DNA from 4 places in the Paenibacillus sp. R-74696 genome. Region 3 is predicted to be linked to each of the others. Evidence: riboswitches for the same ligand, from Rfam matches in the RefSeq annotation. Region 3 holds a riboswitch; each other region holds the start of a gene.
The links. Region 3 has a riboswitch for cyclic di-GMP ahead of ACSR9A_RS18065 (glycoside hydrolase family 26 protein). Riboswitches for the same ligand answer to the same signal wherever they lie in the genome.
Positions count from the first base shown of each region.

Region 1: linked by a shared signal. The riboswitch ahead of ACSR9A_RS01375 (methyl-accepting chemotaxis protein) and the one ahead of ACSR9A_RS18065 (glycoside hydrolase family 26 protein) in region 3 are both predicted to bind cyclic di-GMP.
Region 2: linked by a shared signal. The riboswitch ahead of ACSR9A_RS23100 (methyl-accepting chemotaxis protein) and the one ahead of ACSR9A_RS18065 (glycoside hydrolase family 26 protein) in region 3 are both predicted to bind cyclic di-GMP.
Region 4: linked by a shared signal. The riboswitch ahead of ACSR9A_RS25825 (fibronectin type III domain-containing protein) and the one ahead of ACSR9A_RS18065 (glycoside hydrolase family 26 protein) in region 3 are both predicted to bind cyclic di-GMP.

Region 1 is NZ_JBPULM010000008.1:58,783-60,983, reverse strand. It holds gene ACSR9A_RS01380 (M48 family metallopeptidase) at 1-526, shown strand, start outside; cyclic di-GMP riboswitch class I at 799-884, shown strand; gene ACSR9A_RS01375 (methyl-accepting chemotaxis protein) at 975-2,201, shown strand, end outside.
Region 2 is NZ_JBPULM010000045.1:638,339-640,539, forward strand. It holds gene ACSR9A_RS23100 (methyl-accepting chemotaxis protein) at 1-1,076, opposite strand, end outside; cyclic di-GMP riboswitch class I at 1,169-1,252, opposite strand; gene ACSR9A_RS23105 (YrzA family protein) at 1,417-1,626, shown strand; tRNA gene ACSR9A_RS23110 (tRNA-Thr) at 1,741-1,816, shown strand; tRNA gene ACSR9A_RS23115 (tRNA-Pro) at 1,825-1,898, shown strand; gene ACSR9A_RS23120 (phytoene desaturase family protein) at 2,178-2,201, opposite strand, start outside.
Region 3 is NZ_JBPULM010000037.1:124,821-127,021, reverse strand. It holds gene ACSR9A_RS18065 (glycoside hydrolase family 26 protein) at 1-810, opposite strand, end outside; cyclic di-GMP riboswitch class I at 896-983, opposite strand; cyclic di-GMP riboswitch class I at 1,064-1,151, opposite strand; gene ACSR9A_RS18060 (mannosyltransferase family protein) at 1,239-2,201, opposite strand, start outside.
Region 4 is NZ_JBPULM010000046.1:295,635-297,835, forward strand. It holds gene ACSR9A_RS25825 (fibronectin type III domain-containing protein) at 1-862, opposite strand, end outside; cyclic di-GMP riboswitch class I at 936-1,036, opposite strand; gene ACSR9A_RS25830 (class II aldolase/adducin family protein) at 1,358-2,201, opposite strand, start outside.

The sequences.
Region 1 (2,201 bases), on a different contig from region 3:
GGTCATTAAACGAGCTGTCGAGCGGCATGGGAAATGGATTTTGCAGCAAACGCAGCATCTTGCGGAGGCTACTAAAGCGCCGCAAACGAAGCAATACCAAGATACAGAGAAATTTCTCTACCTTGGCAAAGAGCATTTGCTGCATGAATTAATCAATACAGATGGCTTAACTGAGGAGGAGCTTCGGAAAAACCTCAAGAAGTTTTATTTTTCAAGCTGCAAAAAATTAATAGGGGAACGTCTGCCTATTTATCAGGCGCAGCTGAGGATAAAGCCCAAAACGGTTGAGATCGTAGAGTCCACGACGAAGTGGGGAAGCTGCAGCTCCAGCAAGCATTTAACCTTTAACTATCGTTTGGCGATGGCTCCAATTGATGTGATTGATTACGTCATTATCCATGAGCTTTGCCATCTGTTTCATATGAATCATGACCGATCCTTTTGGCGGCGCGTAGGCAGTCTTATGCCGGATTATAAAGAAAAAGAACAGTATTTGGCCAGGTATGGCGGCTTCATGACGCTCTAAAGCTTGGCAGTCAAAGAGAACGTCCTAATGGTTATCGAGTCCGCAGTGCCTGGGGTGCCCCAGCCCCAGCCCCCGACCTGGTTTCATCGTTACCCCTCTAATCTTACTTTTTCAAGCTCCTCTATATCCTTCAATTTCCCCGTTGATTGCAAAAAAAACCTTCATTGGCTCATCAGTACTGTATTTTTTGGATAAAAATGTAAGTTTTAAAGAGTTCTAATAAATAATTAATGTGTAACTATAAAAGTTCAGTGTCATTTTACCGATATTCTTTTCTGTAAAGGCGAACTCGCTGAAAGGTGGGGACGCAGAGCTTCGGATCTAATGAGCTAAGCGCGATGCTAGCCGGGTCGCCGAATAAGGAAGGGGTACGTGTACGCAAATCCAGTCTATTCGGCCCGGATTTTTTTCGTATTCAAAAATTTATGAGGGAAAATGAGTGATTACCATGAAACTAACCATCAAAAGCAGCCTGATTACCACTCTATTAATGACAGTATCGCTAAGCTGTGTGTCTTTCCTTGGCTATGATAAGGCCAAAACGACATTGGAGGCAAACTTTAAGAAGCAGGCGGAGCAGCAGCTGACTGTTGTTCAGAACTACATCGATATTTGGATTCAGGGCACACAGGCCAAATACGAGGCATTAAGTCAGTCCGATGACGTGAGGAACAGAGATATTCCTGAAATTCTCGCTTATAGCAACCGAATGACGGAGATCACTGATAACCCGGACGAATTTGCATTTATTGCCCCTGACGGCACGCTTTATTTGCCGGGAGCAACGGTTAGTGTAAAGGATTACCCGCATTTTCAAAGGGCGATCAACGGTGAGACCGTCACCATTGATCCGGTAGGCTCAAAGTCTCCCGGGGTGGAGGGAACTCCAATTGTGCTTACAGCTACTCCTGTAAGGGACGACCAAGGAAATATTGTTGGAGTCGGCAATGGAGGTCAGCCTATTCAGGACTTGATTGATCTCATCTCCAAAGTGAAATTGGGACAAAGCGGTCATGCGATTGTTTATACAAAGGATGGCACGGTTGTGGCCAGTGAAAAACCCGAAGAGACCCTACAGAAAAATATGGCCGATTACGAGAATGAGACGCTAAATAAAATTGTAACGAACAGCACGAATGGCGACGCGGGTTTGGCTGAAGCCGTCATTAACGGCTCGGAGCATATGATCGTTTATGGGAAATCTGGCATGATGGATTGGGGCATAGCGATTTTGGTTCCCAAAAGTGAAGCCTATGCTGAAGCCAACGCCTTGTTGCGGTTTTCGATTTTTGTAACAATCGTGTGCCTTCTGGTTTCCGCAGCAATCATCTATACGGTCATGCGCAAAACGTTAAAGCCGCTTTCCGTCATGAACGAAAAGCTGCAAGGGCTCTCCGCCAGCGAAGGCGACTTGTCCTCCAGGCTGACATTTGAAACGAAGGATGAAATCGGCGAGCTTTCCAGAAGTTTTAACGGGATGCTTGAAAATCTGCAAGGGCTGATCATTTCTATTTTGGATAAGGGACAGATTGTTGCCAGCTCATCGTCGCATCTATTGGGCAATCTGGATCAAATATCATCTACCGTTCAGCAAACCACTACCAATATTCAGCAAGCAAATGTCGGATTGCAGGGCCAAATGATGGGATATGAAAGGAATTTGGGGTTAATTGGT
Region 2 (2,201 bases), on a different contig from region 3:
TCGCGGTTAATATATTCGGTCGAAGCCGCAATTTGCTGCGAGCTTGCCGATATTTGCTCCGTTACGGCCGAGATCGAAGTAGCATCATCATACTGGGTCATCAAAATCGTTTTGCCGTTGCCAATCTCTTCTTTAACCTGCTCGGAAGCGTTCTGATTGCGAACAATCATGTCACCCATATTGCGCGAGGCTTGCAGAACAACCGTGCTTACATCCATAGTCGAACGAAGCGTGTCGCGAAGCGCACTTCCCATTTGCTCCAGCGAACGGTCAATTTGACCAAATTCATCTTGGCGATCCAGCTTCCCATCATAGGTAAAATCGTTATTTTGATAGGAGGCAATTCGCTTCATTAAGCCAACGATGCCTTTTTTCACATTTCGGCTTAACGAATAGGACATGATGAACGGCAAAACGGCAAGCAGCACAATATTGATTATAATAATCGTATTGGCAGCCGCAAGACTTCTGTTCAATGCATCTTGTGTTGCAACCGAATCCACTTCAAGCCATTTTTCTACCGTTTCATTCGCAAAGCTGAGAACAATCGTATATGTACTGACAAGCTGTTTGACCTTGGCGGAACGGTCTTCAATCGAGAGCAGGCTGTGATTGCCGTTTTCTTTATTAAGCTGCTCCAGAGCAAGCCCAAACACATTGCCTTGGTTCGAATAGGCGTTGCCATTATCTCCGTGAGGATATTTCGCATCCAGCGACTCTAGTGTAACCTTCAGATGTTCTACCCGCTCGGGCATCGTCTTAAGCGCCAAATTGATGCCATCATCGCCGGTGCTGCCGTTTTCTACCGCATCAATCATTGAAAGCAGCGTGCGCAGCATTGAATCCGATACACCTTGATATTCTTTTTTGGCCTCCTGAAGCTCATTTGAAGCATTCACTGCACTTCTAACCGAAGCATTTTGCATAAAAATCCAACCGCCAGCCACCACATTAAACAATGTAATTAGTGAAGTGATGAACAGCAGCTTCGTTGTGACCTTTTGTCTCTTCAAGAAATCAGAAATTCTTGATGTCCATTTTAACCATTTTGCCTCTTTCAATCGGTTAATCGCCATTTTCTCTCCATCTCTCCTAATACACTGAAAAAAAACAAAAGCTATTCAACCACCGTTACGAGTTGAATAGCTGAATCAGCCTATAGTCCTGTACCGGTGGTTTGGCAGCCATAGCTTAATACCTTAGGCCCATAACTTTGCGCCCTTATTTTTCAATAAGTTTGCCTTTTTCAGTATGTAATTTTCTATTTATTTCGACACTTTTAAAGTATAATTTAGGGAAACCCTTTTGTAAATTACAAAAAGCGTGATTAGCTGACATGATACTTTGAAACTAGTTCTGAACAACGTTATACTATTAACGAAAGCTAGACATGCAAGAGATTTGAGGGGGTTAATAATGGATTTCCGACTAGATTTAATTGAGGATAAAATCGAATTCTTTGAGGCTTTTGACTTACGAACGCTGGAGAAGCATATTGACCAGCAAATTGAAGCGAATAAGGCACTGCTTTTACAAGTTCACGCCATTAGCCATCATGCGGTCTTTCATCCCGATCGCGGGAAAATGCTGTACAGCGCAGTCGTTCATTTTAAAGTTAAAAAATAGGCCGATTCGGGCATTTGACTGCTGCCCGAATTTTTTTTCGAAAAATTAAAAAAAGGTATTGCATCCTCCTAAAGTTCTGTGGCATAATACATCTTGTGTCCGATTCATAACCACGCCGTTGTAGCTCAACTGGTAGAGCAACTGACTTGTAATCAGTAGGTTGGGGGTTCAAGTCCTCTCGACGGCACCATTTTTTCTCGGGACGTAGCTCAGCTTGGTAGAGCACCTGGTTTGGGACCAGGGGGTCGCATGTTCAAATCGTGTCGTCCCGATATTTAATAAGTTGTTTCAAGCAGGCCCTCTAATCCTAGAAGGGTTTTTTATTTTATTTGACCCTTTTTAGTTTGTGGGCATAAGCCCCTCTGTATGGTTACAAGGTGAAACGGCTGTCGCCGTCCACTGGCGGCGCAGCGCGTTTTATTCCGAGAAATATAGAGCATGGATGGGACAATCAGATCCTTTCCTATATTTTTAAAAAATAAGCCGCGCTTGGCTGGATGCATTACTGCACCCAGCCAAGCGCGGCTTTTCTTTTGCACCATTAGTTTCTCTCAAGAATGCTGCCGAATCATCGC
Region 3 (2,201 bases):
AGCGTCAATAACCCATTCTTTTTTGCTGCCGCCGCTTTCGGTTGTGCCTGTTTCAGCGATGATGATTGGCTTGCTCGACATGCTTGTCAGCGCTTGGTAAGAAGCATAGAATACATCGTTAAACGTTCTCCACGAGCTCCACGATTCTTTCGTTCCAAAATTGTAGCCATCGATCGAAAGCATGTCCACATAGGCATCGCCTGGGTACATAGCTGTAAACGAAGCGTTTTTGCCAACATTTTCAGCGTTTACGTTGTACATGAATTTGATGTTTGTTGCGCCTTGCTCCTTGAAAATGGTAACGACACGTTGGAATGCCGCTTTGTAGGTTTCGTTCGTGTTCACTGTGCTGTCGCCAACGCCCCAGCCGTACCAGTTGCCGTTGCCTTCGTGGAAAAGGCGCAGCCAGATTTCAGGGTTTTTATTAGCCGCCTGCCAGTTCATCAATTGTTTAGCTGTTTGTTTCAGGTAAGCGTCTACTACGCCTCTATTGATATCAGCAGTCGAATATTCTTTGTAATTTTTATTTTTAAATTCAAGGGTAAGTAGGTTAATCGAACCATTACTATTTACATAGTCCATAAAACCCTTCCACTCATTGATCCCTTGATTCGAATTGACAAAAGTATGTACAACATCTTGGTGTCCACCGATCAGTTGCTCGTAGGCAGCAATGTTGTTCAAGCTTTGGTTCGGCCAAGTGCCGATCCATGCTCCATTGTAAAAGTTCGTTTGTGCGCTAACAGGGAGTGCCCAGAGTAATGTCGAAGCGAGCATAAGGAGTGTAAGTGCGAATTTTGTCTTTTTCATTGTAAGTTCCTCCCCCGAGCGAATGATGGTACGTGGTCCGAAGAACACGCCACACCTTCATCAGGCAAAGGAGGCTATGTTGGGCTTCGGCAGCTGGCGAGCATATTCCCGTAGGAATGAAGCCCCTATAGCTTTGCGCACATCAGGTTTCCCTGAGTTTGCCTTTTCGTGTTTGAAGCAATAAAAAAAGATAGTCCCTGCTCCCGAAAGAACAAAGTCTACCTTGATTAATAAAGGAAGAAGCGATGTTGAATTCGGCAGCTGGCGAGCATATTCCGTTAGGAATGAAGCCCCTGTAGCTTTGCGCACATCAGGTTTCCCTGAGTTTGCCTTTTCGTTAAACGTAATAGGTATAAAGTATGAGCTAATGTAATATGGTGTTATTGTACACCTTGATCGCAAATTTCGTCAAATTATTTTTTCATAAATTATACAACGAAAAAATATCCATTAAAGTAGCAGATCGCGTACACAATATGAAGCAGGAAAAACATCATGAAATAAAACATTTGCAGCGGCTTATTATTTTTCAGCACATCCGCAAAATAAATATAGAAGGGGAACGCGACCATGACATAGCGTGGAATGCTTTGCAAAAATTCGGCGCTGGCGAACGGAATGAGCATAAGCAGCAGACCATATGCAAAAAACAGCCATTCATGTGCATTACGGCGAATATCTTTCCAGCGCATAATAAGAAAGGCAGCAAAAATGACGAGGACGGCATTAGCAATGATAAAGGCAAGCAGGCCATTTTCCCAGCCACCATTTCCTGAGAAATAAGGTTTTTGGATAAAATGAATGTAGTTTGAAAATGGAGCAACCGTCTTGCGATACCAGTTGATGCTTTGCTCCGTAATCGGAGCCAGCAAATCGCCCGTGAGCCATTTCATATACAATAGATAACCAGCCAGCGGCAGTGCTGAAATAACAGCATAACCTAAATATTTTGCGTCCTTCCACTTGAAACGGTACAGCCTGTGTTCAATCAACAGCGTCCCCACAACGAAAAACAAGTTGACGAAGCCCAGATTGCGCGTCACAGCGGACAAGCCCCCGAACAGAAACGCGAGAAAATATCGCTTTTGCATCGCATAATATACGGTTATAAGCGACAGCATGAGGAACAGGCTCTCGGTATAAGGCACGGCATAGAAGATGGCGGTCGGAAAAACAAGCAGCAGCAGCACCGCAACTTGGGCGTGCTCCTGTTTCAGCCCTCTTTTCAAACAAATGCCATAAAAATATAAGAGCGATACGAGCAAAAACAAATTCGATAAAACCGATCCCACGACCGTCGAATCATATTTAGAAATAGACTCCACCAGGAAGACTAACAAAGGGTATAAAGGGAAAAACACCCAATTTGCACTAGGATGCGGTTCATTGAT
Region 4 (2,201 bases), on a different contig from region 3:
TTAAATGGCTCACCGTTACAGCGACCATATCACTGCTGCTGTTATTGATTGCTGCCTCCAGACCTGATGCACTGCAATTATTGCAGGAGATAAATGACGGGTTGGATGCCGCCAGACTGCTTTCGAGCGAAGCCATTTCTGCATTCATATACCGGCTAATTTCCGGATTCAAATCGCCTACCCGAATAAAGGGCAGCGCATTATGCTCATTATTTTGATTGCCAGAAATAATAATTTTATTGCCCTGCAGCTTGTTTTGCTCCGCTGGATTTCCAATTTGCGGCTTTGGAATCGTTTGAATAATAGGCTCTAGAGATTTAATCTCGATATACTGAATAGCGGTTGTATCTTCGCTGCTGCCTGCATGGAGCGTCAGTTTCCCGTCAGCAATGACAACCCCCTTCTGGAAAGTCACTTGTCCGCCAGCTGGCAGCTCCGTATTCTCCCAAAAAGTGTTGCCCTCTACATTAAGCGTATTATTGCTTTCATATACAGAGTTTCCAACACTGACCTTCACGTTATACCTGCCATTCGGCAGCTCAATCTCCCATTCGCCGCCTTCTTGCACTTGAATAGAAGAGTTTTGAAGCGGAGCATCGTAGGTGCTTCCCGTAACCGTAGACTGCGTATGATCCATATTCCAACCATAGAAGTATCCATTATGTGGACCATACTCATTCCCATGGTCGGCCAAATAGCCATCTGCTGCTAAAGCATCAGCTGCTTTAAACTGAATATTAACGCCTCGAAATGCCGTGGCAGCCTTCGTAGAATCGCTCCAGATCGAAGGCAAGAACAATTGAATGATTAATGACAAGCACAATACTCTTATTACACCTTGCTTAATCTGACTAAAATACATTTGAATATCCTCCTCTATTAAGAAAAACGGCTGTCGCCACCCTCTGGCGGCAAATAAAAAAGACCCATTTACTTTTGGCGGCCCGGCTGTCATACGGCAACCATAATGATGGTTTTCCGTGAAGACCCGTGGCTTTGCGTCCCTGTCTTTCGATCAGGTTTGCCTTTTTCAATTTCAATGGGCTTGTTGATTTTCAAACCAACCTTTGAACTAATAGTTCTTTGTACTTAGTATATCGGTTGGATATTTGAAATTTTATACTACATAAGTCATGAAAATAAATATTTTTATTTATCAAATCATCCCTCATTAATAATCCCCCCAGTTAATCCTATTTGAACTCACAATAATCTTCCTTTTCATCTGTTATCTATATCCTAAGTTTTACTATCAACAAAAAAATGCCCAACCCGCAAATCCACAGGCTGGACATATACCATCATATTTAAGTTCACTTCAATATTAATTTAGGTAAAATGATTCAGGCAAAATGACCTATTTCAACCCAAATGCCTGCTCCAGTTCCGTAATCCTCGACTGCTCCATATGCACAATAGCGCCAATGTTTTTCGCTGAAATGGTTGCTTTCGCACTGTATTCGGCTACCTCCAGACGGTCGAAGGCGTTCAGCAGGCTTTGCCCGGTGACGATGACGCAGTCATTTTCGGCAATGACGATGGGCGTGTTCTCCTGAAAAAGCTGTGCCGCCTCCTGCGGCTTTGTATACAAATCTCCATATGGGAGCTTAGGAATATTCCGCAGCAAAATATAGCTTTCCGGAATCGTCCGCGAATCCAGCAGCTCCTCCGTCACCGCAAACGCCATAATATTGGGCGGATGGGCAATAATAACCGAGTTCACATGCGGCTGCGTCTCATAAATATGCTGGTGAAACTGCACCGAGCGGCTAGGCACCTTGCCCGCCTCTTTCTTCCCGTCGTCGATGCGTACGAGATCCGCTGGCACCACATATTTACGGTCCTGATCATACGGCGTAATAATGAAGGAATTTTCACCGACCCGATGGGAAAAGGTCCCCTGTGTGCTCGTAAACAGCCGCTGATCGTAAGAACGCTTAATGAGCTTGCACATCTCCCGACGTGCTTCCTTCTCCTCACTGCTGTAAAAGTCCGGTACGAACGCCTCCAGCAGCACCTCCCTCGTATCCGCCAGCTGTTCGGCCGCCTGCGTTACTGGCGTCCCAATCCGATTTGCCTGAATCTCCATCCGCGCGCAATATTCCAGCGTCTCGAATCTTTGAAAGGCTTCAAATAAATCGCGGCCGCCTACTACGACGCCGTGATTTTCCAGCATAATTGTGTTCAGCCCTTCGCTGAAT